3 regions of the Streptomyces sp. NPDC050988 genome follow, and region 1 is predicted to be linked to each of the others. Evidence: riboswitches for the same ligand, from Rfam matches in the RefSeq annotation. Region 1 holds a riboswitch; each other region holds the start of a gene.

Region 1 (9,372 bases):
GCCTGCGCGTCTATTTCCCGGACCCCTGGCCCAAGAAGCGCCACCACAAGCGCCGCCTGATCCAGCCGGAGTTCCTCACCCTCGCCGCGTCCCGCCTCAAGCCGGGCGCACTGCTGCACTGCGCGACGGACTGGGAACCGTACGCCGAGGTCATGCTCGAAGTCCTCACCGCCCACCCGGACTTCGAGAACACCCAGCCGGACGGCGGCTACGCGCCACGCCCAGACTTCCGCCCCCTGACGCGTTTCGAGGGCCAGGGCCTGGACAAGGGACACGTGGTGAACGATCTGCTCTTCCGCCGCGTACCGCATACAGCGAACACGGGCAGCTAGAGCCACACGACGCACGGCCCATACGGCCTGGAGGGCCCCACAAGGCGTAGCCAAACACCGCACCACACCGCACGACACCGCGCGCCACCCCGCCCCGCCCCCACGCCCCCGACAGTGCGCTCTCGCGGCCCACGCCCCTCCGTCGTTAGGGTCTTTGTCATGGCCACCGGTCCCCCGCCCCCACCACACCCCGGTTTCCCCGGCACCCCCGCCGGAGGCACCCCGCACTGGTGGCAGCGCAAGTGGGTCCGCTACAGCGCCCTGACCACCCTGCTGACCCTCTCCGGCCTCGTCATCCTGGCCCTGGTCCGCAGACAGACCGGCACCGAGGGCTTCCTGGTGGGCCTGGGCCTCGCCGTACTGCCGGTCCCGCTCCTCGTCGCCGCGTTCCGCTGGCTGGACAGAGTGGAGCCGGGCCCCTGGCGGAACCTTCTCTTCTCCTTCGCCTGGGGAGCCTGCGCCGCCGCGCTGATAGCCATCGTGGCGAACAGCTTCGCGACGAGATGGATAGCAACAGCGACAGCGGACCCATCCAGCGCGGACACATTGGGCGCGACGGTCATAGCCCCCATAGTCGAGGAGTCGGCGAAGGCAGCAGCCGTCTTACTCGTCTTCCTGTTCCGCAGACGGGAGTTCACGGGAATCCTGGACGGTGTGGTGATAGCCGGCGTCACGGCGACCGGCTTCGCGTTCACCGAGAACATCCTCTACCTCGGCACGGCGTTCGGCACGGACCAGCTCAGCGGCGGCAGCGGCATCGCCTCGGTCACGGCGGCGACCTTCTTCGTACGTGTGATCATGTCGCCGTTCGCGCACCCGCTGTTCACCGTGCTCACGGGCATCGGCTTCGGCATCGCGGCGCTGTCGGCGGACCGCCACCAGGTACGGCGCGTACTGCTCCCGATCGTCGGACTGCTGCTCGCGATGGGCATGCACGCGATGTGGAACGGCTCGTCGACTTTCGGCGAGTACGGCTTCTTCGCGGTCTACGCGGCCTTCATGGTCCCGGCCTTCGGCCTGCTGACCTGGCTGGTCATCTGGACCCGCCAGCGCGAACTGGGCACGATCCGCGACGAACTCCCCGCGTACGCGATGGCGGGCTGGCTCACGGCCCCGGAGCCGTTCGTCCTCGGCTCGATGAAGGCACGGCGGCTGGCCCGTGAGTACGCCACGCACCACGGCGGACGCTCGGCGGGCAGGGCGGTCGCGGAGTACGAGGCGTACGCGACGTCGCTGGCGTTCCTGCGTCACCGGGGCCGCAAGGGCCGCGCGGGAGCCGACTTCGTCGTACGGGAACGGGAGCTGCTCCACGAACTGTGGACGCGCCGGGAACCGGCCCGCCCGGCGCTCCTGTACGCGGCCCGGGCGACGGCTCCGGCACCGGTGGCACCGCAGTGGCACGGCTACCCGACGCCGTACACGTACAACCCATACCGCTCCTGAGGCGCAGCCCCAACCCCAAAACGCAACCGCCCCCCAACCCCCCACCCCAGCCCAAACCCAAGACGAAACCCCAGCCCCACCCCAAACCCCAAACCCCAGCCCCACACCCAACACCCCACCCCTCAACCTCAGCCGGAAGCCGAGGTCAGCCTCCCCAACTCCCCCTCCGTGAGGGCAAGCCCGGCCACCCCCAACAACGCCGGAAGCTGCTCCACCGTACGAGCGCTGGCGATGGGCGCGACGACGGTCGGCCGGGACGACAGCCAGGCCAGAGCCACGGTGGCGACCTCGACCCCGCGCTCCCGCGCGACCTCGTCGAGCGCGGCCAGCACCCGCGGCCCCCGCTCCGACTCCAGATGCGCCCCCGCGGACCCGGCCCGCGCGCTGTCGACGACGGCGCCCGCCCGGTACTTGCCGGTGAGGAAGCCCGAGGCGAGCGAGGAGTAGGGGACGACGGCGAGACCGGCCCGGGAGGCGACGTCCCGGAGCGGGCCCTCGTACGAGTCGCGGGAGACGAGGTTGTACCGCGGCTGCAGCGCGACGTACCGCGCGAGGCCCTCGCGGTCGGAGAGGTCGAGGGACTCCTGGAGCCGCTCGGGAGAGAGATTGGACGCGGCGATGGCGCGCACCTTGCCGGCGCGGACGAGCTCGTCCAGGGCCGTGATGATCTCCTCGACCGGCACGGACGGGTCGTCGAAGTGGGTGTAGTAGAGGTCGATGTGGTCCGTCTTCAGCCGCCGCAGGGAGGCGTCGGCCGCGGCCTTGATGTTCGCCCCGGACAGACCCTTGTACCGGGGGTGCGCACCGACCTTGGTGGCGACGACGACGTCGGCGCGGTTGCCGCGCGAGGCGAGCCAGTCGCCCAGGACGGTCTCCGACTCGCCGCCCTCGTTGCCCGGCACCCAGGCCGAGTAGGTGTCGGCGGTGTCGACGAAGTTCCCGCCCGCGGCGGTGTACGCGTCGAGCACGGCGAAGGACCGCGCCCGGTCGGCGGTCCAGCCGAAGACGTTGCCGCCGAGGGAGAGCGGAAAGACTTCGAGATCGGACGAACCCAGCTTGCGGAGAGAGGTCATGGGTGGATCAACGGCCGTACCGGACGGCCGTATTCCGCACCCAGGAACCTCTCAGGCCCTTCTTACCGGGTGAGCTCTTCCGGTTGAGCCCTTACGGGGTGAGCCCCTTGCCCCGCAGCCACGCCATCGGGTCGATGCCGTCGCCGCCGCTGGTGTGGACCTCCAGGTGGAGGTGCGCCCCGGTGACGTTGCCGGTCGCGCCCACGCGCCCGATGATGTCGCCGGTGTTCACCTTCTGCCCGACGCTGACACCGATCGACGACTGGTGCGCGTACCAGATCTCCGTACCGTCGTCGAGTTCGAGGACCGTGCGGTAGCCGTACGAGCCGTTCCAGCCGGCTTCCTTGATCGTGCCGCTGTGAACGGCCTTGATCGGGGTACCCGTGGGAGCGGCGAAGTCCAGACCCGTGTGCTGACCGGACGACCACAGCGCACCGGACTGTCCGAAGGTCGAGGTGATCGTGTACGAGGAGGTGGGCAGCGTGAACTGCTTGGCGAGTTCGGCGAGGCGCGCGGCCTCGGCCTTCGCCTTGGCCTCCTCGTCCGCCTTCTTCTTGGCGGCGGCGACCTTGGCCTCGGCGGCCTCCCGCTCCTTCGCGGCCTGGTCGGAGGCCTTCTTCGCGGCGGCGGCCTCGGCGGCCCGCTGGGCCTCGCGGTCCACCTGGTCCTGCTGCCGCTCGGCCTGGAGCATGATGCGGGCGCGCAGGGCCTCACCCGCGTCCGAGTTGCCCTCCTCGGCGTCGGCTGCGGTGAGGCCGACGGCGGTGATCGGAGTGCTGGAGCCCTCGGGGGCGTCGTCCTCCGAGAACGGCGAGCCGACGTTCGGCAGGTCGGGGATCGAGATCGACACCGGGGGCTTGCCGGTCTGCGCGGTGGCCATGCCACCCGCGCCGACTGCGGCTATGACGCCGACGCCCAGAACGGTCGAGCTACGGGCGAGTCCGCCGCCGCGCTGCTTGGCGACGCGGTGCCGGCCGCGGACGGGAAGGACGGTCTCCGCGCTGGGATTCCAGACCTCCCACGTCTCCTCGTCCTTACGAGCGCCGTAGGCGAATGTGTCGGGCTTCTTCTCACCCGAGGACTCACCCGTCAACTCATCCGGAACGAACGAGGGTGTGAGGGCAGACCGGTTGGACGCCACGTAGGCGCACTCCTTTCCTTCCTTCTCGCCTACCGGGTTAGCTGACGGGTTCGGAGCAGGAAGGTCTCCTACGCGCGTCAACCGCGGTGCGCTACACCGCGAAGACGAGCGATTCACCCCAAGTGGTGGTTCCCCGGTTCCCTTGCGGGATTCGGCGCGTGCGCACGGAGCCGACTCTTGTGACGGCTGGGACGACCGCGCTGCGTTATCGAACGTTAATAGACCCGGGCACCGGATTCCAAGCTGTTCCTGATGATCGTTACGGCTCTTGGCCTGGACTTACAGGTCATGAGCGGGGTAAATCGGGCGAGTTGATCGACATTCAGGAACGGGAGCCCTGTTGATGGTGCGTCAGTTGTTGAGCGGAGGGACGCCGTTCGACTACGAACGGTGATATGGCCCGCCGAAAGAGCGACGCATCTCACGGCCGCCGCACTCACGACCGTCACGCAATCACCACGACCGCGCCCTCCCGCCATACCTTCACGGCCGCCGCACCGCGAGCAGTGCCATGTCGTCGGTCGCCCCGCCCCCGGTGTGCCGCAGGACGTCGTCCAGTACCGCGGCGAGCAACGCGTCGGGCCCGGGGAAAACCCGCCCGGACAGCCGCCGCGCCGGATCGTAGAAGACGTCTCGCCGGTCCCGCGCCTCGGACAGCCCGTCCGTGTGGAAGAGCAGCATGGTCCCGCCCGGGAAGGCCTCCTCCTGGGCGCGGTCGGGCCAGGTCCCCAATTCCCCCGTCCCGAGCGGCAGCGCGGGCTCCGGCGCGGCGAGCGTACGCACCTCTCCGTCGCCGTACAGCAGAAGGGGCCCGGGGTGGCCGCGGTTCACGAGGCGTACGACGGGGGTGCCGTGCGGGATCTCGGCGAGCACGGCGGTGGTGAAGTCCTCGAGGACCGCGATGATGTCGCGCCGGACACCCTCGCGCGCGAGCGCCCGCTCCAGCCGCTGCGCGACCGCCTCCAGGCTCGCCTCCTGCTCGGCGGCCTCACGGAAGGCCCCGATGAGTACGGCGACGACGGCGACCGCTCCCATGCCCTTGCCCCGTACGTCGCCCACGAGGAGCCGTACGCCGTGCGGGGTGTCCTGCACGGCGTACAGGTCTCCCCCGATGAACGCGCCCTCCTGCGCGGCCTCGTACCGTGCCGCGATCTCCAGGCCGCCGATCCGCGCCGCCGGTTCGGGCAGTACGGCCCACTGGGCGGCCTCGGCGATCTCGCGGGCGGTGGCGAGGCGCGCGTTGCCGCGGACCACGAGCCGGTTGATGCCGACGGCGAGCGCGGCGGCCGTGGCCACGGTGAGGACCTCGGTGACCGCGCCCGCGTCGAAGGCGAACCTGAGGTGCACGATTCCCATGCCCGCGGTCGCCGCGATTCCCGTCCACACGGTGGCGCCGAGCGAGAAGAGGGCTGCGGCGATGAGCACCGCGGCCGTGAAGAAGGGAGCCGCGGTGAAGTCCTGCGGGGTGAGGAGGTCGTAGCAGACGCCGGCGGCGACCAGCAGCGCCGGCAGCACGCGGACGAGGGTGCGCTGGTACGAGACGGTCCTCTCCACGGGCTCGACGTTCATGGGCTCGCCCCGCTCCGGCTCCCGCTCCTCCACCTGTCCAGGCTTCCGGGAGCGCGGACGGCGGGCGAGCGGGCGAGGACCGGGCGGGTGAAGACCGGGCGGGTGAAGACACCTGCCCGAACACCCGGGGAAGCCTGAGGAGATGTACGGGAAACACCTGAGGCCGGAATCCTTGATCGGATTCCGGCCTCAGGCCTTCAGTAGCGGGGACAGGATTTGAACCTGCGACCTCTGGGTTATGAGCCCAGCGAGCTACCGAGCTGCTCCACCCCGCGTCGTTAAGACCACTGTACGCCATCTGCGGGACCCGAAGCACACGCGTTGATGTCGCCCGCGCTTCACCGGGGGTTTTGGCATGAAAGATGCTGGTCCGGAGGACCCGTCGGCCGTACCGACGGGAAACGGGCCGGTCAGGCCAGATGACGGTTGGGGGCCTTGGCGTCGGCCTCGTACTCCGGGAGCACCAGGACATCGGCGCCGGCCGCGGCCAGCAGCCCGCTGCCGTCCGCGCCCGCCACGAAGGTGTCCGGCTCCCGCCAGGCGGTCACAACCCTCCGTACGCCCGCGTCGAGGATCAGCCGGGCACAGGGCGCGGGCCGTGACGCGCGGCGGGCGCACGGCTCCAGGCTGCTGTAGACGGTGGCGGTCGCGAGCCGCGGATCACCCGGCTCGATCTTGGCGAGGGCCGCCTCCTCGGCGTGCGACACGGGGTCGGCCTCTCGGGAGTACCCGCGGGCCAGCTCCGTACCGTCGGCCGCGACGACGACCGCGCCGACGCTGAACGCGGTCCGCGAGGGCGGACACTCGGCGGCCAGTTCGCAGGCGAGGGCGAGCCAACGGTGGTCGGCGGCGGAGGGTACGTTCCCGGTGCCGGGCGCGGTGGGGACGTACCGCATGAGGACGACGTCCCCCACGGGCCGGGTCTCGACCAGCCGCAGCCGGTTGCGGGGGCCGCCCGGGTAGTCGCCGGGTCCGAACAGGCGCGGCGCGTCCGACTCACCCACGACGAGGGGCGCGAGGGCGAGCTGCAGTTCGTCGGCGAGGCCCTGGCTCAGGAGCTGGGTATGGACGCGGCCGCCGCCCTCGACCATGAGCCGCCGTACGCCGCGGACGTCGTGGAGGTGGGTGAGTACGGCCCGCCAGTCGACGTCCGGGCCGACGGAGACGACGTCGACGCCGAGCCCGCGCAGCGCTTCAGTGGCCCTCTCGGCCCCCTCGTCGGTCGTGTAGACGATCTTCTCGCCGCCCGTGGACCAGAAGTTGGCGCCGGGGTCGAGGTCACCGCTGCCGCTGACGGTGACCTTCAGCGGGTACTCCGGCCGTCCGGCGGCGACGCGGGTCGCGCGGCGCTCGGCGGAGTTGACGAGGAGCCGGGGGTTGTCGGCGCGCAGGGTGCCCGCGCCGACGAGGATCGCGTCGGACTCGGCCCGTACCTCGTCGACCCTGTCGAAGTCGGCCGGTCCGGAGAGCAGCAGCCGTCCGGGGCCGGTGTCGTCCAGGCAGCCGTCGAGGGAGACGGCGGCGGACAACAGGACGTAGGGGTGAGGCATGGACGCGCTCGCTTTCGGAGGCGGAGGTAGGGCTTGCCCGGACGGCGGGCCGGTGTCACCGGTCGCCGATCCGGTCTTGGTTCAAGTTTGAAACAAACCTACACTGGGGGCATGACGACCCGCTGGCTCACCCCCGAGGAGCAGCGCGCCTGGCGCGCCTACATCGCTGCCTCCCATCTCCTGGAGGACGCGATCGACCGGCAGCTCCAGCAGGAGGCCGGCATGCCGCACCTTTACTACTCCATCCTCGCCAACCTCTCCGAGGCGCCGAGACGCAGCCTGCGCATGACGGACCTCGCGGAGAGCACGAAGATCACCCGTAGCCGGCTGACGTACGCGGTGACCCGCCTGGAGAAGGACGGGGCGGTACGCCGCGAGGACTGCAGCATGGACAAGCGGGGCAGCGTCGCGATCCTCACGGACGAGGGGATGGCCCTGCTGGAGCGCACGGCCCCCGGCCACGTCGAGACGGTCCGCGCGACGCTCTTCGACAAGCTCAGCCCGGAGCAGGTGGGGCAGCTGGAGGAGATCTGCACGGGGATCGCACGGGGCCTGGAGGGCGACGACCCACAGGCAGCACCGGACGACGTCCCGTGGCGGCGCAGGTCGAGCCCGTGCGCGGGAGGGCCGGCGACGGGCGACGCATGAGGCCTGAGGCATGAGCCATGAGGCCTGAGACATGAGGCACGCAGGGGCACACGAGCCGCACCACAAACCCATGTCCCACATTTCCGTTGCTTGAACTTTAAAGCATGAGGTAGGGTCTCGATTCGAGGATCTGCTTCAAATCTGAAGCAGGTAAGAGATCGGACCGGGAGAACCGCATGCCCGACTACCCCGCCGCCACCCAGCGCTCGCGCGTCCGGGTGCCGCTGCGTTTCAACGACGGCTACAGCGTCGACGCAGAACTGGTCACCTTCCACGGCCTGACCGACGGCCAGGAACACGTGGCGGTGATCCTCGGCACCCCTTCGGCCACGCCCCTGGTCCGCCTCCACTCCGAGTGCCTGACGGGCGACGTCTTCGGCTCGTCCCGCTGCGACTGCGGCCCCCAGCTCCGCGAGGCGGTCGAGCAGATCGCGACCCGCGGCGGTGTGCTCCTCTACCTCCGCCAGGAGGGCCGGGGCATAGGCCTCTACAACAAGCTCGACGCGTACGCCCTCCAGGACGAGGGTCTCGACACGTACGCCGCGAACACGGCCCTGGGCCTTCCCGAGGACGCCCGCGACTACACGGCGGCGGCCCAGATGCTGACGGCCCTCGGCATCACGGAACTGGACCTCCTGTCCAACAACCCCGACAAGGCGAACCAGCTCCGCGACCTGGGCATCACGGTCGGCCACCGCGTCCCGACGGGCGTCTTCACCACGGCCCACAACGTCCGTTACCTCCGCGCGAAGGTCCTCCAGACCCAGCACACATTGCCACTGGCGAAGCTGACGGCTGGCTGACCCCGGACCCCGCCCACGGAATGGGTGGCTCCGCGCGATCGCAGGGCAGAAGAGTGGCATGGGGGACGACAGCGAAGCTCAGCGCATGGCGGAGGACGGCAGACTCTGGCAGCACACGCTGCACGAGAACAGCATGCTGTTCCAGCGCGGCAACCTCTTCCTCGTGGGCCAGTCACTCTTCGCCGTGGCCTACACGACACTCCTCACCACGGAGAAACACCTCTCAGCAGCCCGCGTCCTGGCCGCCTTCGGCCTCGTACTGGCCCTCACCTGGCTCTACGTCGGCCACCGCCACCGCCTCTACTACCGCCACGTACAGGCGAGGGCACTGGAACGCCTCCCCGACTACGCCACCACATGGTCGACTTGGACCGGCCGCAGACGGGGACTGTCGATCACTCTGATCACTTACGTGCTGCCTTGTCTGGCTGTGGTGATGTGGGGGGCGTTGTTGTTGATTACTTGAGCCGGCCGGCTGGCCGCCCGGACATGGCCCGCTCCCTGTCTCCTGGATCACCTGCCCGCCGTCCTCGGAATCCGGTGCAGGCAGGCGCAGTCCCCGGGACTCGGCGACGCGCAGGGCGTCGGCCAGGCACTCGGCGAGGCGGAGACCGGCGTAGCGGACCTCGGTGTACGGCGAGGCCGGATCGTCCAGCACTGTCCGGGCCAGGCCGAGGACGTCGGCACCTGTGGCGAGCTGGGCCGCCTCCAGATCGTCGGCGAGACGGGACACGTATCCGCCGCCGTTCTCCGTGACCAGGTAGGAGGGTTTGCCGTCGAGGGACGGCCAGGGCAGGAGGCGGGGCCCGGGAG
Region 2 (9,372 bases), on a different contig from region 1:
GGACACGTCCGCGCGGTTGCCGGACGAGATGAACGTCGACACGCCGGTCACGCCGGTGACCCCGCCACCGCGCCGGTGCAGCCGGGACAGCAGCGCGATGCCGATGGCGCCGGACTGGGCGAACAGGCCGATCCGCCCGGCGCGCGGCATCTCCGGTGCGAGCGAGGCGTTGAGCCGCACCTGGGGGGAGGTGTTGATGACTCCGAAGGCGTTCGGTCCGATGATCCGCATCCCGTACGTACGCGCCTGGCGCACGAGCTCACGCTGGCGCTCCCTGCCTTCGGGGCCGCTCTCGGCGTACCCGGCGGAGACCACGACGAGCCCCTGAACCCCGTGTTCACCGCACTCGGCGACGACTTCGGGGACGCGCTCGGCCCGGACGGCGACGACGGCGAGGTCGACGGGCTCGGGGATGTCACGCACGGAGCTGTACGCCGGCACTCCGCCGAGCTCCTTCTCCTGAAGTGCCCCGTTCACGGCGTAGAGGCGGCCGGTGAAGCCCGCTTCGCGGAGGTTCTCCAGGACGCTGCGGCCCACTCCCCCGGGTGTGCGGCCCGCACCGATGACGGCGACCGAGCCCGGCGCGAGGAGCCTGGCCACCGAGCGCCCCTCCGCCCGCTGCTCCCGCGCGCGCTGCACGGCCAGCGAGCGGTCGGTGGGCTCCAGGTCGAACTCCAGGCGTACGACGCCGTCCTCGAAGTGGCGCTTCTGCTGGTATCCGGCGTCCGTGAACACCTTGATCATCTTGTTGTTGGCGGGCAGCACCTCGGCGGCGAAGCGGCGGATGTCGCGCTCACGGGCGACGGCCGCGATGTGCTCAAGCAGGGCCGATGCCACGCCGCGGCCCTGGTGGGCGTCCTGCACGAGGAAGGCGACCTCTGCCTCGTCCGCGGGGGCGGAGGCGGGGAGGCCGTCGGCGTTGATGCGGTCGTAGCGTACGGTGGCGATGAACTCGCCGCCGACCGTGGCCGCGAGTCCCACCCGGTCCACAAAGTCGTGGTGCGTGAAGCGGTGGACGTCCTTGGCGGACAGGCGCGGATACGGCGCGAAGAAGCGGTAGTACTTCGACTCGTCGGACACCTGCTCGTAGAAGCTGACCAGGCGGTCGGCGTCGTCGGCCGTGATCGGCCGGATGCGCGCGGTGCCGCCGTCGCGCAGCACGACATCGGCCTCCCAGTGAGCGGGGTACTCGTGCCGGTCCGGCGAGGTCTGCATGGGGCCCAGAGTACGGCTCGGGTCCGACAACGGCCGGTCCCGGCCGCGGGGGTTCATGTCCCGGGCGCGTGCCGGTACGTGTCCCGGGGTTCGGGGTCCCGGGGGTCACGCCCCAGGGGTTCACATCCCGGCGACGGCGGGCTCGCGTCCGACAGGGGCGCGAGGCAGTCTTGGGTGACCGAAGCCGCCTCGGGCCCGGTATCCGCAGCCGCCCGGGGCACGCTTCACGATATGGAACAATGGTCTAGACAACCGTGAGACACCTGAAGGGCAGCATCACATGGCTGAGCGCCACGTCAACGTCGGCTGGGCCGAGGGCCTTCACGCCCGTCCCGCCTCCATCTTCGTCCGGGCCGCCACGGCCTCCGGCGTCCCCGTGACGATCGCCAAGGCCGACGGCAACCCCGTCAACGCCGCCTCGATGCTCGCGGTTCTCGGCCTGGGCGCCCAGGGCGGCGAGGAGATCGTCCTGGCCTCCGACGCCGAGGGCGCGGACGCCGCGCTCGACCGCCTGGCGAAGCTGGTCGCCGAGGGCCTCGACGAACTCCCCGAGACCGTCTGACCTCGCGGACCACGTACGGCGGAGCCGCGTCGACCCATACCGGGTGACGCGGCTCCGCCGTTTCCGTCTGCAGGACGCGCGCCGTGCTGTGGCCTCACGCACTGTTTTTCCCGTGCGTCACGCCGTCTCGCTGCTTTTCGCCGCGCTCCCGGGCACCGTCCGGGCTTTTTCGGATGCCCGCGTATCGGGTTCCACTCATCCTGGTTCCGCGCATGCGGAAATCACGTGCGTGGAAATTCCCGGCACGTGGAAAAAAGGGGCAGCAGAAATAGACCCCGGCGAATAACTCTCTTTGTATACGGCGCCACTGTTAATGCCGCAGGCCCGCCGTGTTTACGGGATGTTGCGAAGTCCTCACACGCTCCGCGCGGTCACCGCCGCCGGGAAAGCGCAGCCGGTGCGCGGCCATCGCCCGCTCGGTGTGCAGCGCCGTGATCGCCCTGGCCCGGTCGTTGTCGCCGCGTGCGACGGCGTCCACGATGGCACCGTGCTCGGCCCAGGACTCGGCCGGGTGCGCGGGCGCCTCGACCGAATACATCCAGGCGATCTTGTGCCGCAACTGGGCGAGCGTGGAGGTCAGCGCGGGGCTTCCGGAGGCCTGTGCGAGCGTCTCGTGGAACCAGCCGCCCAGGGAGCGCAGATCCTCGCTGTTGCCCCTCCTGGCCCGCTCCTGGCCCAGCCTGACCAGGCCGCGCAGCACCTTGAGGTGCGCCTCCGTGCGACGCTGGGCGGCGCGCGCTGCACCCAGCGGCTCCAGCAGCATGCGCATCTCCAGGAGGTCGGCGGCCTCCTGCTCGGTCGGTTCCGCGACACACGCGCCCGCGTGCCTGCGCGTGACGACGAAGCCTTCCGCCTCCAGGGTGCGCAGGGCCTCCCGTACGGGGACCCGCGAGACGCCGTACCGGCGCGCGAGCAGTTCTTCGGTGAGCCGGCTGCCGCGCTCGTAGACACCCGCGACGATGTCGTCACGGATCGCCGTGCATACCGAGTGCGCGGGAATACGCATGACCGGACCTCCGCCTTAACCCCCGCGAAACGCGGTCGATTGACGCTTGTTCGGTGACTCTATTGCAGAGAGCGGGAAATTCCGATGGCGGACCGGAATCCATGGATATTTTTTGGACACACCTCGCTTCTGAACAGGCAGTCGTCCGGTGCGAAGTCGGCCGGGAAGTGGCCGAGAAGCCGTCAGGAAGTGATCAGAACCGCGCGAAGGCCCCGGCTCGGTGAGCCGGGGCCTTCGGGAGCGGTGTCCGCGCGGGCGGGCCGTTGCGTGGGAAGGCTGCCGCGCGGGAGGGCGGTCGCCCGCCGTCAGACGTTCACGCCGTGCTGGCGGAGATACGCGATCGGGTCGATGTCCGAGCCGTACTCCGCGCTCGTCCGCGCCTCGAAGTGCAGGTGCGCCCCAGTGACGTTGCCGGTCGCCCCGGAGAGGCCTATCTGCTGACCGGGGGTGACCGTCTGGCCGACGGAGACACCGAGGGACGACATGTGCCCGTACTGCGTGTAGGTGCCGTCGTTCATCTTGAGGACGACCTCGTTGCCGTACGAGCCGCCCCAGCCGGCCTCGACGACGGTACCGGCGCCCACCGCGTGCACGGCGGTGCCGCTCGCGGCGTGGAAGTCGATGCCGGTGTGGCTGCCGGAGGACCAGACGGCGCCGCCGGCCTTGTAGCCGGTGGAGACGTACGAGCCGGAGATGGGAGCGGTGTACGACTTCAGCAGGCGCTCACGCTCGGCCGCACGGGCGGCGCGGGCCTTGACCTCGCGCTCCTTCTTGGCCTTCTCCGCGGCTTCCTTGGCCCGCTCCTTGGCGGCGGCCTCGGCCTTCTCGCGGGCGGCGGTCTCGTCGGCGGCCTGCTGCTGGGCGGCGGCCTGCGCGTCGATCTGGTCGGCGACCGAGTCGCCGATGGTGATCGCCTGGGTCAGGGTCTGCTCGGCCGGGCTCTCGGCGGCGAGTGCGGGAGCAGCCAGGGTGCCGACCACACCGGTGGTGGCGAGTGCGGCGACGCCGACGGTCCGGTTGGTCGTGCGCTTCATACGGCTGGGACGACGGTGCTTCCCGGCGGCGCGAGTGAACGCCATGAAGTGGCTGGTCCTTTCCTTCCTTCTCGCCTACCGGGTTAGCTGACGGGTTCGGAGCAGGAAGGTCTCCTACGGACATCCTTCGGGAAGGGCGTCCGATTCACCCCAGGGACTACGTATGGGTCCCCGGCTCCCCTGGCTCGCGCCGTACGGGGACTCGGCGATGACTGTCCGGTGCCGCGGGCGCGGCGCACTGCCTGACGAACAGCCGGACCGACGCTAAGCGGGGCGTCTTTCAATCAACAAACGGATCAAGGGTTTTGTAGCGCATGCCACAGGGCAGACGGGCAACCTCCCTACCAATACGGACAACCAGCGGTTCTGGTGCTGAAGTCCGGGCAAAAGGAGAACCCAGGCGCCCCTTCGGTCACCTGGGTTCTCCGCGGAACGGCCCTGTTCCGCTGCGCCTTCTACTGCGCGTTCTACTCCGCTGCCACGACGCTGACTTCACCGATTCCGAGGGCCCGGACCGGCTCCTCGATCTGCGCGGCGTCACCGACGAGGACGGTCACCAGGCGGTCCACCGGGAAGGCGCTCACGGCGGCCGCGGTGGCCTCCACGGTGCCGGTCGCGGCGAGCTGCTGGTACAGCGTCGCCTGGAAGTCGTCCGGCAGGTACTGCTCGACCTGATCGGCGAGGGTGCCCGCGACGGCGGCCGCCGTCTCGTACTTCAGCGGCGCCACGCCCACGAGGTTCTGCACGGCGATGTCGCGCTCGGCGTCGGTGAGGCCCTCGGCCGCGAGGGTGCGCAGCACCTTCCAGAGGTCGTCGAGCGCCGGGCCCGTGTTCGGGGTGTCCACGGATCCGCTGATGGCGAGCATCGCCGCGCCCGTCCCGTCCGGCGCGGAGCGCAGCACCTGGCCGAACGCCCGCACACCGTAGGTGTATCCCTTTTCCTCACGCAGGACGCGGTCCAGGCGCGAGGTGAGGGTGCCTCCGAGGCAGTACGTGCCGAGCACCTGGGCGGGCCACACGCGGTCGTGCCGGTCGGCGCCGACGCGGCCGATGAGCAGCTGTGTCTGGACGGCTCCCGGCCGGTCCACGATGATCACGCGGCCCGTGTCGTCGGCGGTCACCGGCGGAATGGGGCGGGCCTCGGCCTGCGATCCGGTCCAGGCGCCGAGCGTGTCCCCGAGCAGCGCGTCGAGATCGACGCCGGTGAGGTCGCCAACCACGACGGCGGTCGCGGTGGCGGGGCGTACGTGCTTCTCGTAGAAGGCGCGGACGCCCGCCGAGTCGATCGCGGTGACCGTCTCCTCGGTGCCCTGGCGCGGCCGCGACATGCGCGAGGTCGCCGGGAAGAGCTGCCGGGAGAGCTCCTTGGCTGCGCGGCGGGCCGGGTTGGCGGTCTCGTGCGGGATCTCGTCGAGCCGGTTGCGCACCAGCCGCTCGATCTCGCTGTCCTCGAAGGCGGGTGCCCTGAGGGCGTCGGCGAGCAGACCGAGCGCCTTGGGGAGCCGGGAGACGGGGACTTCGAGGCTGATCCGTACGCCGGGGTGGTCGGCGTGCGCGTCGAGGGTGGCGCCGCAGCGCTCCAGCTCGGCGGCGAACTCCTCGGCGGAGTGCTTGTCGGTTCCCTCGGTGAAGGCACGCGCCATGATCGTGGCGATGCCGTCCAGGCCCTTCGGCTCGGCCTCCAGCGGGGCCGCCAGGAGGATCTCGACGGCGACGACCTGCTGGCCGGGGCGGTGGCAGCGCAGCAGCGTCAGGCCGTTGTCGAGCGCGCCGCGCTCGGGGGCCGGGAAGGCCCAGGGCCTGGCCTCGCCGGCCTGGGGCTGCGGGTGGAATTCCATCGTGGCGAGCTCGGTCACTTGGCCGCCTCCTCGTCGGTGTCGTCAGCGGCGTCGGTCTCTTCGGCCTCTTCGGCGACGGTCGGCTCGTAGACCAGCACCGCGCGGTTGTCGGGGCGCAGGCGGGCCTTGGCGACCTCCTGGACCTCCTCGGCCGTGATCTCGAGGACCCGCTGGACGGCGGTGAGGGCGAGCTGCGGGTCGCCGAACAGCACGGCGAACCGGCACAGTTCGTCGGCGCGGCCGGCGACCGTGCCGAGACGGTCCAGCCACTCACGCTCCAACTGGGCCTGGGCGCGCTCCATTTCCTCGGCGGTGGGACCCTCCTCGGCGAACCGGGCGAGCTCCTCGTCGACCGCGGTCTCGATCACCGGCACCTCGACGTCACCGGACGTCTTCACGTCGAGCCACCCCAGGGAGGGCGCTCCCGCGAGGCGCAGCAGGCCGAACCCGGCCGCGACGGCGGTGCGGTCACGGCGTACGAGCCGGTTGTAGAGCCGGGAGGACTCGCCGCCGCCGAGCACGGTCAGGGCCAGGTCCGCCGCGTCGCACGCGCGCGTGCCGTCCTCCGGCAGCCGGTAGGCGGCCATCAGCGCGCGGGCCGGGACCTCCTCCTCGACGACCTCGCGCAGCTGCTCACCGATGGTCTCGGGCAGGGAACCGTCGCGCGGGGCGGGCTTGCCGTCGTGGCCCGCGATCGAGCCGAAGTACTTCTCGACCCAGGCGAGTGTCTGCTCCGGGTCGATGTCCCCGACGATCGACAGAACGGCGTTGTTGGGCGCGTAGTAGGTGCGGAAGAACGCGCGAGCGTCCTCCAGGGTGGCCGCGTCCAGGTCGGCCATCGACCCGATCGGGGTGTGGTGGTAAGGGTGGCCCTCCGGGTAGGCGAGGGCGGTCAGCTTCTCGAAAGCGGTGCCATAGGGGACGTTGTCGTAACGCTGCCGGCGCTCGTTCTTGACGACGTCCCGCTGGTTCTCCATGGACTCGTCGTCGAGCGCGGCGAGCAGCGAGCCCATGCGGTCGGCCTCCAGCCAGAGGGCGAGCTCCAGCTGGTGGGTGGGCATGGTCTCGAAGTAGTTGGTGCGCTCGAAACTGGTCGTGCCGTTGAGCGAACCGCCCGCGCCCTGCACCAGTTCGAAGTGGCCGTTGCCCTTCACCTGACCCGAGCCCTGGAACATCAGGTGCTCGAAGAGGTGGGCAAGTCCGGTGCGGCCCTTGACCTCGTGGCGCGAACCGACGTCGTACCAGAGGCACACCGCCGCGACCGGGGTCAGGTGGTCCTCGGAGAGCACCACACGCAGGCCGTTGGCCAGGCGGTGCTCGGTCGCTGTCAGGCCGCCGGAACCGGCCTCAGCTGTGGCCGTGTGACCCATGGGCATGTACGTCCCTTCGATCGCGGAAAACTGCTGAATTCCTGCTAGTCGTGCCACTGTATGCAAGCGCGCGGACAGCTGGCGAAGTTCCCGCGGCGCGTACGCCGAGAGCGAGCACGCGGGCGGCGCCGGGAGCCCGTACGCTCGTGCGGCCGCACGGCCTCCGAAGCCCTGTGCGGGCACGCGGGTTCACCGCTTCCGAGGCCTGTGGAAAAGGCCGAGGAGGCGGCCCGCCACGCCTGTTGGGGCAGCCGGAGACACGGCCCAGGAGGCCCGTACGGACGGGTCGTGGTCCACGTTGTCAGTGGGCCGGTCCACAATGGAGCCCGTCAGAACCCGTTCATGCCCCGGCAGAGACTGTGAAGGAGTCGCAGCAGCGATGGCCCGCCGCAGCACGAAGACCCCGCCTCCGGACGACTTCGAGGAGCGCATCCTCGACATCGACGTCGTCGACGAGATGCAGGGCTCCTTCCTCGAGTACGCGTACTCGGTCATCTACTCCCGAGCCCTGCCGGACGCCCGCGACGGCCTCAAGCCCGTGCATCGCCGCATCGTCTACCAGATGAACGAGATGGGCCTGCGTCCCGACCGCGGCTATGTGAAGTGCGCCCGCGTCGTCGGCGAGGTCATGGGTAAGCTCCACCCCCACGGCGACGCGTCGATCTACGACGCCCTGGTCCGCCTGGCCCAGCCCTTCTCCATGCGCCTGCCCCTGGTCGACGGCCACGGCAACTTCGGTTCGCTGGGCAACGACGACCCGCCGGCCGCCATGCGGTACACCGAGGCGCGGATGGCCGACGCGACCTCCCTGATGACGGAGTCGATCGACGAGAACACGGTCGACTTCTCCCCGAACTACGACGGCCAGGAGCAGGAACCGTCGGTCCTCCCGGCCGCCTACCCGAACCTCCTGGTCAACGGCTCGTCGGGCATCGCGGTCGGCATGGCGACGAACATGGCGCCGCACAACCTCGGCGAGGTCATCGCCGCCGCCCGTCACCTGATCCGCCACCCCGGCGCCGATCTCGAGACGCTCATGAAGCACGTCCCGGGCCCCGACCTGCCCACGGGCGGCCGCATCGTGGGCCTCACCGGCATCAGGGACGCGTACGAGACGGGCCGCGGCACCTTCAAGATCCGCGCGACGGTGTCCGTGGAGAATGTGACGGCGCGCCGCAAGGGCATCGTCGTCACCGAGCTGCCGTTCACCGTCGGCCCGGAGAAGGTGATCGCCAAGATCAAGGACCTGGTCGGCTCGAAGAAGCTGCAGGGCATCGCGGACGTCAAGGACCTCACCGACCGTGCGCACGGCCTGCGCCTGGTCATCGAGGTCAAGAACGGCTTCGTGCCGGAGGCCGTCCTGGAGCAGCTCTACAAGCTGACGCCGATGGAGGAGTCCTTCGGCATCAACAACGTGGCGCTGGTGGACGGCCAGCCGCTCACGCTGGGCCTCAAGGAACTCCTGGAGGTGTACCTCGACCACCGCTTCGAGGTCGTGCGCCGCCGCAGCGAGTTCCGCCGCAGCAAGAAGCGCGACCGGCTGCACCTGGTCGAGGGCCTGCTGGTGGCCCTGATCGACATCGACGAGGTCATCCGCCTCATCCGCTCCAGTGAGAACTCCGCGCAGGCCAAGCAACGCCTGATCGAGCACTTCTCGCTGAGCGACGTCCAGACGCAGTACATCCTGGACACGCCGCTGCGCCGGCTCACCAAGTTCGACCGCATCGAGCTGGAGACCGAGCGCGACCGGCTCAACGGCGAGATCGACGAGCTGACCGGCATCCTGGAGTCGGACTCCGAGCTGCGCAAGCTGGTGTCGTCCGAACTGGCCGCGGTGGCCAAGAAGTTCGGCACCGAGCGGCGTACGGTCCTGCTGGAGTCCGCCGGTTCCGCCGCCGCGACCGTGCCTCTCCAGGTGGCCGACGACCCGTGCCGCGTGCTCCTGTCGTCGACCAAGCTCCTCGCGCGTACGGCCAACGGTGACCCCTTCGGGGAGAGCGACGGCAAGCGCGCCAAGCACGACCTGATCCTCTCCGCCGTCCCTGCGACGGCACAGGGCGAGATCGGCGCGGTCACGTCCGCCGGCCGGCTGCTGCGGATCAACGTCATCGATCTCCCGCAGCTGCCCGACACCACGGCGGCGCCCAACCTCTCGGGAGGCGCGCCGGTCTCGGAGTTCCTGACCCTGGAGGGCGACGAGGACATCGTCTGTCTGACGACGCTCGACGAGTCGTCGCCGGGGCTCGCCCTCGGCACGCAGCAGGGTGTCGTCAAGCGCGTGGTGCCCGACTATCCCTCCAACAAGGAGGAGCTGGAGGTCATCACGCTCAAGGACGGCGACCGGATC
Region 3 (9,372 bases), on a different contig from region 1:
CTCTTCCGCCACCTCGACTCCGGTCACCACACCGAAGCGCTGGAGATCCACCGCCACGCCCTGCGGGCCGCCGAGACGCTCGGGGATCTGGGTGGACAGGCCCACGCGCTGACCAACCTCGGAGTCGTTCACTGGCGGCTGGCCGACGCGGGAACGGCCGAGGACCATCTCGTACGGGCCCTCGAACTGCACCACCGGACGGGCGACTTGGCGGGGCGGGCCAGGACCCTGTCCAACCTCGGCAACGTGCACTGGCGGCTGGGCAGCCTCCGCGACGCGGCGCACGACCATCAACAGGCCCTCGCCCTCTACCGGGAGACCGGCGACCAGGTGGGCCAGGCCCGCACCCTCACGAACCTCGGCAATGTCTGTCTGCGGCTGGGCGATTACGAGCAGGCGGCCGACCACCAACGGCAGGCCCTCGCCCTGCACGATCTGACAGGTGACCGGATCGGCCGCGCCCGCACGCTCTCCCACCTCGGCAACGCCCTTCTGCGGCTGGGCCGTTCGGAGGCCGCGGCCGAATGCCAGGAGCAGGCCCTCGCGCTCTTCCGGCAGTTGGGGCACCACGGCGGCGAGGCGTACGCGCTGTCCGGTCTGGGCGACATCCGGCTGAAGCAGGGCGAGTTCGAGGCCGCGGTCACCTGCCAGCGGCGAGCCCTCGAACTGTTCCGCGAGAACGGGGAGGGCTACGGGGAGGCGTCGGCGCTCAACGGCCTCGCCGAGGCGCTGCACGGCAGCGGCCGTCACGACGAGGCGCTCGACCACCACTCCACCGCCGCGACGGTCGCGTCCGTCACCGGTGAGCACGACCAGCTGGCACGCGCGCAGGCGGGCGCCGAGCGCGCCCGCCGGGCCCTCGGGCCATGGGCGGCAGCTACTGCGGCGTCGACCACATCGGGTCCGTGACCTGGCGGAGCCCCCGCCGTCCGGTCGTTCAATCACCGTCCAGTGGATGTCCAGTCCTGCCTCATAGCTTGCCGTCGCCGACTGTCGATCCGGCCTGGCGGGCCAGGCGGCAATGCCTCTGCCCCAGCACACGCTCGCGCTCACATCCACGCTCAAGCTCACGCCGACCGAGAGGGAAGAAGCGATGAAAGCAGGGCTCAAGAAGAGAATGGCCGCGGCGGTCGCGGCCGCGTCCGCCATGGCGGCACTCGTCGTGGCGACGCCGGGCACCAGCCACGCGGCGCCGCCCCGTCTGCTGGCGTTCGGTATCTCGGCCGACGGTACGCTGATGGCCTCGTTCAACACCGACGACCCCGGCACGCTCAACTGGTTCAGGCGCATCGACGGGCTCGTCGGCGACACCGCCGTCGTCGGGCTCGACTTCCGCGTACAGAACGGACTGTTGTACCTGGTCGGCAACAAGGGCGGCATCTACACGGTCCAGATCCCGCCCGCGGTCCCGAACCCGCTGGTCACCAAGGTCTCGCAGCTCAGTGTTCCGCTGCAGGGCACGAACTTCGGTGTCGACTTCAACCCCGCGGCCGACCGGTTGCGGATCATCAGTGACACCGGTCAGAACCTGGCGCACAACCTCGCCAACAGCAGCACCGCCACGAACACCCCGCTGACCACGGACGGGGCGACGACCCCCGGTGTCACCGGAGCGGCCTACACCAACAACGACCTGAACTCGGCCACCGCGACGACGCTGTTCGACATCAACACGACCTCGGACCAGGTCGTCATCCAGTCGCCGCCCGCCAACGGCCTGCTGGTCCCGACCGGCTCACTGGGCTTCGACGCCGGTGTCAACGCGGGCTTCGACATCTTCAGCGATCTGAGCGCCGGCAAGACGATCTCGAACACGGCCTTCGCCACCCTGACCCCGGCCGGTGCCTCGACGTCGACGTTCTACACCGTCGACGTGCTCACCGGAGCCACGACCAGTGTGGACCAGTTCCCCGTAGCCATCACCGACGTCGCCGTCTCGCTCGACATGAGCTGACACTTTCGCGGACCTGCCGTCTCCGGAACGAGACGATCAGGGGCCGTATCGGGCGGCGCCTCGCGCGCGCACCGATACGGCCTCCGGGTCGGGTCAGGCGGGCCGGATCACGCTGTGGATCGCCGACTCGCCGGCCCAGTGGATCGACTCCTCACGGATGGCCGCCCCCGGGCTCGGCGCGTGGACCATCATGCCGTTGCCGCTGTAGATGCCGACATGGCCGACGTGCCCGTGGAAGAGGACCAGGTCGCCGAGACGGATGTCGGAGAGGGGCACCGCCATGCCCGCGACCGCCTGATCGTTCACGGTACGCGGGAGTGCGACCCCCGCCGCCTTCCAGGCCGCCTGAGTGAGGCTGGAGCAGTCGTACGAGCCCGGCCCCATCGCGCCCCACACACAGGGCTTGCCGATCTGCTCACGCGCGAAGTCGACGGCTGTCGCGGCCTTCCCGCCGTATCCGGGGGCCGATCCGCCGTATGCCGGGGGCGCAGCGGTGTATCCCGGGGTCGGAGTGCCGTACCCCGGGTTCGCAGCACCGTCCGAACCGATGGGCACTCCCGTGCCGATCGGCGTACGGGCGTCGATGGAGGGAGCCATACCGAACGTCAGGTCCGGGCCCATGGGCAGATCCATACCGACCGACGGAGCCGGAGCGATCGGCGGAGCGATCGCCGGAGCCGGAGCAGCGGGCAGGCCCATGCCGAACGTCAGGTCCGGGCCGCCCAGTGCGTCGACAGCCGGTTCCATGCCGAAACCGGCCGACAGCGGCTGCGCCTGTGCCTGCGGCTGCCACCATTCGGCCTCGGGCTGGCGGTAGCCCTGTCCCTCGGTGGTGGACCAGGCGGTCGCCGCCGGCGGGGGCTCGATGGCCGCCACCGGCGCGCTCTGCCGGGCGGTGTGTGCGGAGAGCAGTTCACGGGCCTTCGCGAGCTTGCTCTGGTTCCGCTGCTTGGAGGTCTTCAGCGACTGCCGCGGGTCGGCGGCGGTCGCGGGCAGGAGCGCGGTGGCCTCCTGGCGCGCCTGCGGCACGGCCGGCAGCGCGGCGACGGGTCCTGCGGTCAGCTCCGCCACGGGTCGGGCGGGTGTCGCGGCGCCGGGTCCTGCGGTCAGCTCAAGGAGGGGTTTGCCTGCCCCTTCCAGCGCACGGCCGGACGACCGCTCCTCGGAAGACCGGTCCCCCTGACGCCCACCGGGGGTCTTGGGCCGCGTCTCGGTCTGGCCGCGGTCCGGCATTCTGTCGGGCGGCAGCACGGCGGGGATGAGGGGCCCCAGCTGCGAACGCCCCACGTCGAACCACTGCTTGGCGCGGTCGCTCAGAACGGGATCGGCGGCGGCGACCGTGTCGGCACGCCCACGCCCGATGTCGGGCCCGGGCGTCATACGCTCGCGCGGCCGCCCCGAGTTCATCGCCCGCGTCGCGTTGTAGTTCCCGCTGACGGTCTCCGCCTGGTCGTAGAGGCTGCTGATCCGCTGCTGGACCTCTTCGCGACTGGGCCCGTCGTCCCCTCGTGCGGGCGAGGATCCGCCGGCCGAGGATCCGCCGGCCGAGGAGTAGAGATCCACTGAGGTGGCGGCCGCCGTCGCGAGGGCGGGCCGGGGTATACCCGGGAGGTTGTTGCCTCCGGGGCGCGGGGTTCGTTCCGGCGCGATGGGAGCCGTACTCCTTCCGTGCTCCGCCTACCGAGTTAGCTGTCGGGTTCGGGCGAGGAATCCGGAAGGTATGCCCTACGGCCCTTGCCCTGTCGGGCGGTTGGGCCGATTCACCCCAAAGTTCGGTTGGGTCCCCGGTTCCGGTCGCCGCGAGGGCCACCGGATTCGGCGGAGGCCGCGCGACCCGGCGAGGTTCACCGGAGGGAGTCGTGCGTCCTGTCCGTCAACTTAGCCAACATGTGCACCTCGTGTGAAGATTGAAGGGCGAAGTGTCCGATATATAACTGTGACCTTCGTCGTACCTGGTCGAGACATCACCGGACTTCGGCGACATCTGATCCTGGCCGACCCGGATGACCGGACCCGTGGTCCACGGGTCCGGTCATCCGGCTCACGCCCCGTACGGGCGGGCCTCCCAACGGGCGTGCGAGCGGCGGCCGGACAGGCGCCTAACCCTTGCTCAGCAGCTCGTGGAAACGGTGCGCCAGGTCCGTCACTTCGTGCGGGCTGCGTGCGGTCTGCTGCAGGTCGATGAGAACCTCGTCCGCCCCGGCCGCATGGGCGGCGAGGAGGTAGTCCGAGACCTGTGCGACCGTTCCCCGGTGCGGAACGGCATCGTTCGGCGCGGCCTCGGCCGTCACCACGGGGTTCACCCGGACGACGGTGCGCAGGGCGTCGGGGTCACGTCCGTTGGCCTCCGCGATCTGCCGTATCTGGCCGATGACGTAGGCCAGTTGGGGCACCGGCAGCCCCACGCCCGCCCAGCCGTCCGCGCGACGGCCGATACGTTCCAGGGTGGCCGGAGTGAAACCGCCGAGGAGCACGGGCGGGCGGGGACGCTGCACGGGGAGCGTCTCGATGTACGCGCTCGGGATCGTCCACAGAGCGCCCTTGTACTCGGCCGACGAACCGGACGGCATGACCGAGGCGTCGGCGACGCGCAGTCCCTCGATGGACCGTACCCGCAACTGCGGGTCCACCACGGCGAGTTCGTCCATGCCCATCCGGCAGGTCCCCACCGGATGGAAGTAAGTGCTCGCCGTGGACCGCAGGTACGCGCGACAGGATTCCTCGTCCTGAACGTCGACGCCGGGGAAGGACTCGACCGTCCGCCACGGCGCGAGCGCCTCTGTACCGCCGAGTTCACGCGCGAGGCGCAGGCCGACGAGAAGCCGGTCGAGGTCCCGGTCGTCGCTGAGGTAGGCCGGATCGATCAGCGGAGCCGCGGTGGGGTCCGAACTCTGCAGGCGCAGGGTGCCCCGGCTGTACGGGTCCATGAGGGAGAACAGGATGGAGTAGCCGCCCAGGTCCGCGCCCGTCCACCGGGGCCGCAGCGCCGCTCCGGCGAAGAGCAGCAGCAGGTCGGGGGCCACGCCGTCCGAACTCCGGGTGAGCACCTGCGCCTCAGCGGACGGGCCGCTCGGCGGTTGCCGGTCGGAGCCGTGGACGACGTAGCTGGTCACGTGGTCGTGGAGATTGCCACCGACCCCCTGCAGATCGGCCACGACCTCGACGCCGACGTCCCAGAGGTGATCCACGGGACCGATACCGGAGAGCATGAGCAGGTGCGGTGACCCGATCGTGCCGGCTGCCAGGACGGTCTCCCGATCGGACAGGACGGTTCGCACCTCACCGGCGACGGAATACTCCACCCCTCGGCAGCGCCCGTTCTCCAGCACGAGCCGACGTACGTACGCGCCGGTGATCACCGTGAGGTTGGGCCTGGCCAGGACAGGGCGCAGATAGGCTTCTGCGGCGCTCTGCCGTCGGCCGTCGGCGACGTTCCTCTCCCGCCACGACACCCCCTCGCTCCCGCGACCGTTGCCGTCGTCCAGTGGCGTGTGCCCGGCCTCCACCGCGGCGCGGAACGCGGCCTCGGCGAGCGGGTTCGGGGCCGGGCTCGCCTCGATGCGCATGGGGCCGTCGGTGCCACGCACCTGGGGGTCGCGCCCCTCGGCCCGCTCGCTCCGCCGGAAGAACGGCAGCAGGGCGTTGTAGTTCCAGTCCGTCGCGCCCTGCTTCTCCCAGGCGTCGTAGCTGTCGGGGTGCCCGCGGTGGTGCACCATGCCGTTGATGGCGCTCGACCCACCGAGCACCCTGCCCCGCGGCCACGCGTGCACGGCGTCCTCGGTGCCGGCCTGGGCCGTCGTGGAGTACGCCCAGTCCACGGAGGAGCCCCACAGACCGAAGGCCGCCAGGGGATCCGGGTACGCCATCTCCGCCGGGCCGCTCGCCTCGCCGGCCTCCAGGAGCACCACGCGTGTCCCGGGCTCGCTCGACAACCGCGCGGCCAGCACGCAGCCCGCGGTGCCGCCTCCGACGACGATGTAATCGCTTGTCAGAGTTGTCATATGCGTTCTCCTGTCATCAGGTACACGTTCCTTCGGTCGTGGGATGACCAACGGGTCCTTGTGGGATGACCAACAGGTCCTTCGGACTGTTCGGGGGCGGGGCACCGGCGTTCCTCAGGACAGCCGGTGCCCCGCCCCCCTCAGGTCACCGGCGGTACGCGCGGCAGTGGAGGGCACGCTCCACCGTGGCGGCCATGGCCTGCTGACCCCGGGCGTTGGGGTGGGCGGGCGCGGCCGGGGCCGCCGCGGCCAGGGGTTCGATCCAGCGCTCTCCGGCCGGCTTGCACATGTCGTGGCCCACCGACGGGGTGTAGGTGTCGACGTAGCCCGCACCGTTCGCCGCCGCCTGGCTCGCGAGCATCGCGTTGAGCTTCTTCTCGGTGTCCCGCAGATAGGCGAAGTCACCGGCCGCGAGCGGTACGGCGGAGCTGGTGCAGCCGACCCCGTCGTCCGGGAACAGGTCGGGGTAGCCGACCACCAGGACCTTGGCGTGCGGAGCCCGCTGCCGGACGGCGTCCAGCGCCGCGGCGATCTTGGGAGCGGTGTCGTTGACGCGCTGTTCGAGCTGGTCCGTGCCGCCGCTCGTGAAGAACGTCTGGCACGGGTTGCCCGTCGGGTCCTTGGACGTCAGTCCGGCGCAGGTGGCCAGATTGCTGGAGAACCCGATGTCGTTGCCGCCCATGGTCAGGGTGACCACGTCCGTGTCCGCGCCGAGTGCGTCCAGTTGCGGCGGTCGCGAGCCCTGAGGTCCGGCCAGGGCCGTCGTCGTGGCGCCCGAACAACTGACGTCGGTCAGCTGCCAGTTCCTCGCTGCCGCGAGAAGGGACGGATAGTTCTGGTCTGACCGCGCGCACGCGGTGTCGACCTGGGTCGGTATGCCGGGGCCGGAGGCGTACGAGTCGCCCAGTGCCACATAGTCCACGGTGCGCGCGGTCGGTGCCGAGGCGCTCGCCGCTGTCGCCCCCGCGGTGGACAGGGCCATCGCGCAACACGCCACCATGGCGCCTCGCAACAGGCCGCGCCGACCGGGAGACCTCTTGGTCTGCTTGTTCAAGTCCATCCATTCGTCGGGCCCCCGAAGCACTCGTCGAATCGCTCCTGGAGTCGCTACGCCAACAGGTGTCGGATGCGGGGGCGTTGTGCTGTCATTACGTCAAACGCCGCGCGAATCAAGGTGGTTCACTCCCGAGCGGGGCCAACATGGGGCGAAGCTCTACTCGTTGTGGCTGCGTCGGAGGTGGGATTCGGCGTAGGCGTGGGCCCGGAAGGCGAGTACGGGGTCGTCGGAGAGCTGGATGCCGGTGGTGACACGGGTGGGGTTGAAGGCCTGTGTGTTCCAGGGATCCTGGTCGTCGGCGGGTGCGGTGATCTCCAGGCGCCCGGCGGTGATCTCCTTGCGGTGGCCGGGCCAGACGGTGCTGGGGTCGTGAGTGGGGTCATCGGGTTCCGCGAGTTGGATCCGCAGGTCGAACGCCACCGGTGCGTGCTCCAGGCGCTGGTGCAGTTCGTCGGTCAGGTATTGGGCGGTACGGGTGGCCGCCTCGGCGGCGGTCAGGTCGGTGCGCCCGGCCACCGGTTCCCAGCGGTACCGCACGGGCCGCCTGACCCCTGCCGCGTCGACCCAGATGAAGGCGTGGATGGCCCAGTAGGCGACGGAGGCGTAGCTGACGGGTATGGGCGGCTGCTGCGCGACGGCTTCGGCCAGGTGGGAATGGACACCGACGAACGCGTGCACCCGGGCCATGGGCGCCCGTCCGCGGTGGGCCTACCGGGCGTTGCGGCTCGCTTTCCTCGATGTGGGAGAGGGCCTCATCGACTCGGCGGACAGGAGGCTGACCGAGGTGGAGAAGATCGCCTCGGAGCTCATCTCGTACGACCTCAGGGCCGCCGTCGCCAATCTGCGGGGCGTGGTCCTGGCCGGTCAGTCGCGCTTCGCCGAGGCCGAGACCGTCTTCCGGGAGGTCTGGTCGTCACCGACCTCTCCTCGAAACCGCCGAGCGGTGGCGGGACTTGCACTCGCCGCCTGTGTGCCGCCCTCGCGCCAGGAGAGTCCCGAGGGCGCGGACCTGCGCGGAATCCTCGGCGAGGCCGGGCGTCTGGCCGATCTGCTCGTGGAGCCTCTCACCCGGAACGCGCTCGGCCGCCTTCTGGCCGACATCACGGAGTGGCGACAGGTTGAGCCGACGCGGAGACATCCCCTCCACGAGCGCCTGTCGGGCTCGCCGTCCGTGCTGGCCGCCTTCTGCTGAGGTTCAGTTGGCGTCCGGTGTCGTTCAGAGCCCTTTCCGCACCGCCGGATCGGATCACCGATGCCGGCCCGGGCCGTTCAGCACTCCGCTGAAGCCGGCCAGTACGGACGGGTTGGCGGCGAGCCATGCCCGCACCCGGTCCGCCCCGATCGCGCCGCTCGGACCGGACCGGAAGTAGGCGTCCAGTTTGTCCAGCAGGACGCCCACCGCGCGGCGGGCCAGCGGCTCACGGACCCGGTCGAGCGCCTGGACGGCGCGGTCCATCCACATTCGCGCATCACTGGACGCCGTCGGGGTGGGTGGACCGAACGTCGCGACCGCCACCAGGCCGACGGCGGACATCGCTCTGCGGTCGAGCGGTGCCGTAGGGCTGTCCCAGACGCCGGCGAAGATCGTCCGTGCGTCCGGGAAGCAGTCTCCGTAGAACGCCAGTGCTCCGCGCAGGATGGCCGCGGCGGCCCGGAGGTCGTCCGCGCTCAGTTCGTCCGCGAGCCGAACCACCTCGGAGAGCCGGTTCTCGGCCGTCTCGACCTCTCCCTCGGCGATGTCCAGGCACACGATCCTGAGTGCGGCGTACGCGTACTGGCCACGCGCGCCGATGGAACGGAGGATGCGTGCCGCCTCGGTCCAGTGCGCGCGGGCGTGGTCCCGGAGGCCGGCGCTCTCGTCCGCGTCGCCGCGGAGGGTGAGGGAGCATGCCCTGGCGAAGTCGTCACCGGAGGCGCTCGCCGCCGAGACGGCGGCCTGGCCGTGGCTGCGGGCACCGTCGATGTCGCCGACCTGGAGGCAGTACGTCGTCCAGTTGGTCAGGAGGATCGCTCGGTCCCAGTGGAACTCGGTGCCCGCGACGCCTTGTTCTGCCCGTACGAAGAGTTCCTCCACTTCGTTCCGTCCGTCCAGCATGGCGTGGAGCGGCTCGTAACAAGGCCCCAGGACGGCGAGTTCGGGGTTCTTCGCCTCACGCCAGGCCGCGTTGAACCGATCGATGAAGTAGCTGCCCTCCGCGTGCCGACCGACGACGTGGTTGAGCCAGACGAGCCACGCGAGGGCGTAGAAGAGTGCCCGCTCGTCCTCTTCTGTGGCCCGGTACCCCGCTGCGGTGTCATAGGCCCGCAGGCTGCGCTGGAGTCGGTCGATCCCCTCTTCCTCGCGGCCGCTGATGATCCAG

What was found. Region 1 has a riboswitch for cyclic di-AMP ahead of ACIBEI_RS25165 (M23 family metallopeptidase). Riboswitches for the same ligand answer to the same signal wherever they lie in the genome.
Region 2: linked by a shared signal. The riboswitch ahead of ACIBEI_RS37375 (M23 family metallopeptidase) and the one ahead of ACIBEI_RS25165 (M23 family metallopeptidase) in region 1 are both predicted to bind cyclic di-AMP.
Region 3: linked by a shared signal. The riboswitch ahead of ACIBEI_RS03040 (C40 family peptidase) and the one ahead of ACIBEI_RS25165 (M23 family metallopeptidase) in region 1 are both predicted to bind cyclic di-AMP.

Annotation. Positions count from the first base shown of each region.
Region 1 is NZ_JBITFQ010000012.1:20,895-30,266, forward strand. Features, by position in the region: gene trmB (tRNA (guanosine(46)-N7)-methyltransferase TrmB) at 1-332, shown strand, start outside; gene ACIBEI_RS25155 (PrsW family intramembrane metalloprotease) at 492-1,775, shown strand; gene ACIBEI_RS25160 (aldo/keto reductase) at 1,904-2,848, opposite strand; gene ACIBEI_RS25165 (M23 family metallopeptidase) at 2,940-3,989, opposite strand; cyclic di-AMP (ydaO/yuaA leader) riboswitch at 4,001-4,156, opposite strand; gene ACIBEI_RS25170 (PP2C family protein-serine/threonine phosphatase) at 4,473-5,558, opposite strand; tRNA gene ACIBEI_RS25175 (tRNA-Met) at 5,760-5,833, opposite strand; gene ACIBEI_RS25180 (dihydrofolate reductase family protein) at 5,969-7,108, opposite strand; gene ACIBEI_RS25185 (MarR family winged helix-turn-helix transcriptional regulator) at 7,220-7,756, shown strand; gene ribA (GTP cyclohydrolase II) at 7,933-8,559, shown strand; gene ACIBEI_RS25195 (hypothetical protein) at 8,618-9,025, shown strand.
Region 2 is NZ_JBITFQ010000026.1:121,420-130,791, reverse strand. Features, by position in the region: gene ACIBEI_RS37390 (GNAT family N-acetyltransferase) at 1-1,215, opposite strand, end outside; gene ACIBEI_RS37385 (HPr family phosphocarrier protein) at 1,496-1,777, shown strand; gene ACIBEI_RS37380 (GntR family transcriptional regulator) at 2,088-2,783, opposite strand; gene ACIBEI_RS37375 (M23 family metallopeptidase) at 3,089-3,862, opposite strand; cyclic di-AMP (ydaO/yuaA leader) riboswitch at 3,875-4,035, opposite strand; gene ACIBEI_RS37370 (M16 family metallopeptidase) at 4,285-5,673, opposite strand; gene ACIBEI_RS37365 (M16 family metallopeptidase) at 5,670-7,031, opposite strand; gene ACIBEI_RS37360 (DNA topoisomerase (ATP-hydrolyzing) subunit A) at 7,405-9,372, shown strand, end outside.
Region 3 is NZ_JBITFQ010000001.1:700,958-710,329, forward strand. Features, by position in the region: gene ACIBEI_RS03030 (AfsR/SARP family transcriptional regulator) at 1-909, shown strand, start outside; gene ACIBEI_RS03035 (DUF4394 domain-containing protein) at 1,094-1,954, shown strand; gene ACIBEI_RS03040 (C40 family peptidase) at 2,048-3,517, opposite strand; cyclic di-AMP (ydaO/yuaA leader) riboswitch at 3,613-3,785, opposite strand; gene ACIBEI_RS03045 (LLM class flavin-dependent oxidoreductase) at 4,054-5,955, opposite strand; gene ACIBEI_RS03050 (SGNH/GDSL hydrolase family protein) at 6,101-7,015, opposite strand; gene ACIBEI_RS03055 (catalase) at 7,169-7,699, opposite strand; gene ACIBEI_RS03060 (hypothetical protein) at 7,698-8,204, shown strand; gene ACIBEI_RS03065 (AfsR/SARP family transcriptional regulator) at 8,259-9,372, opposite strand, start outside.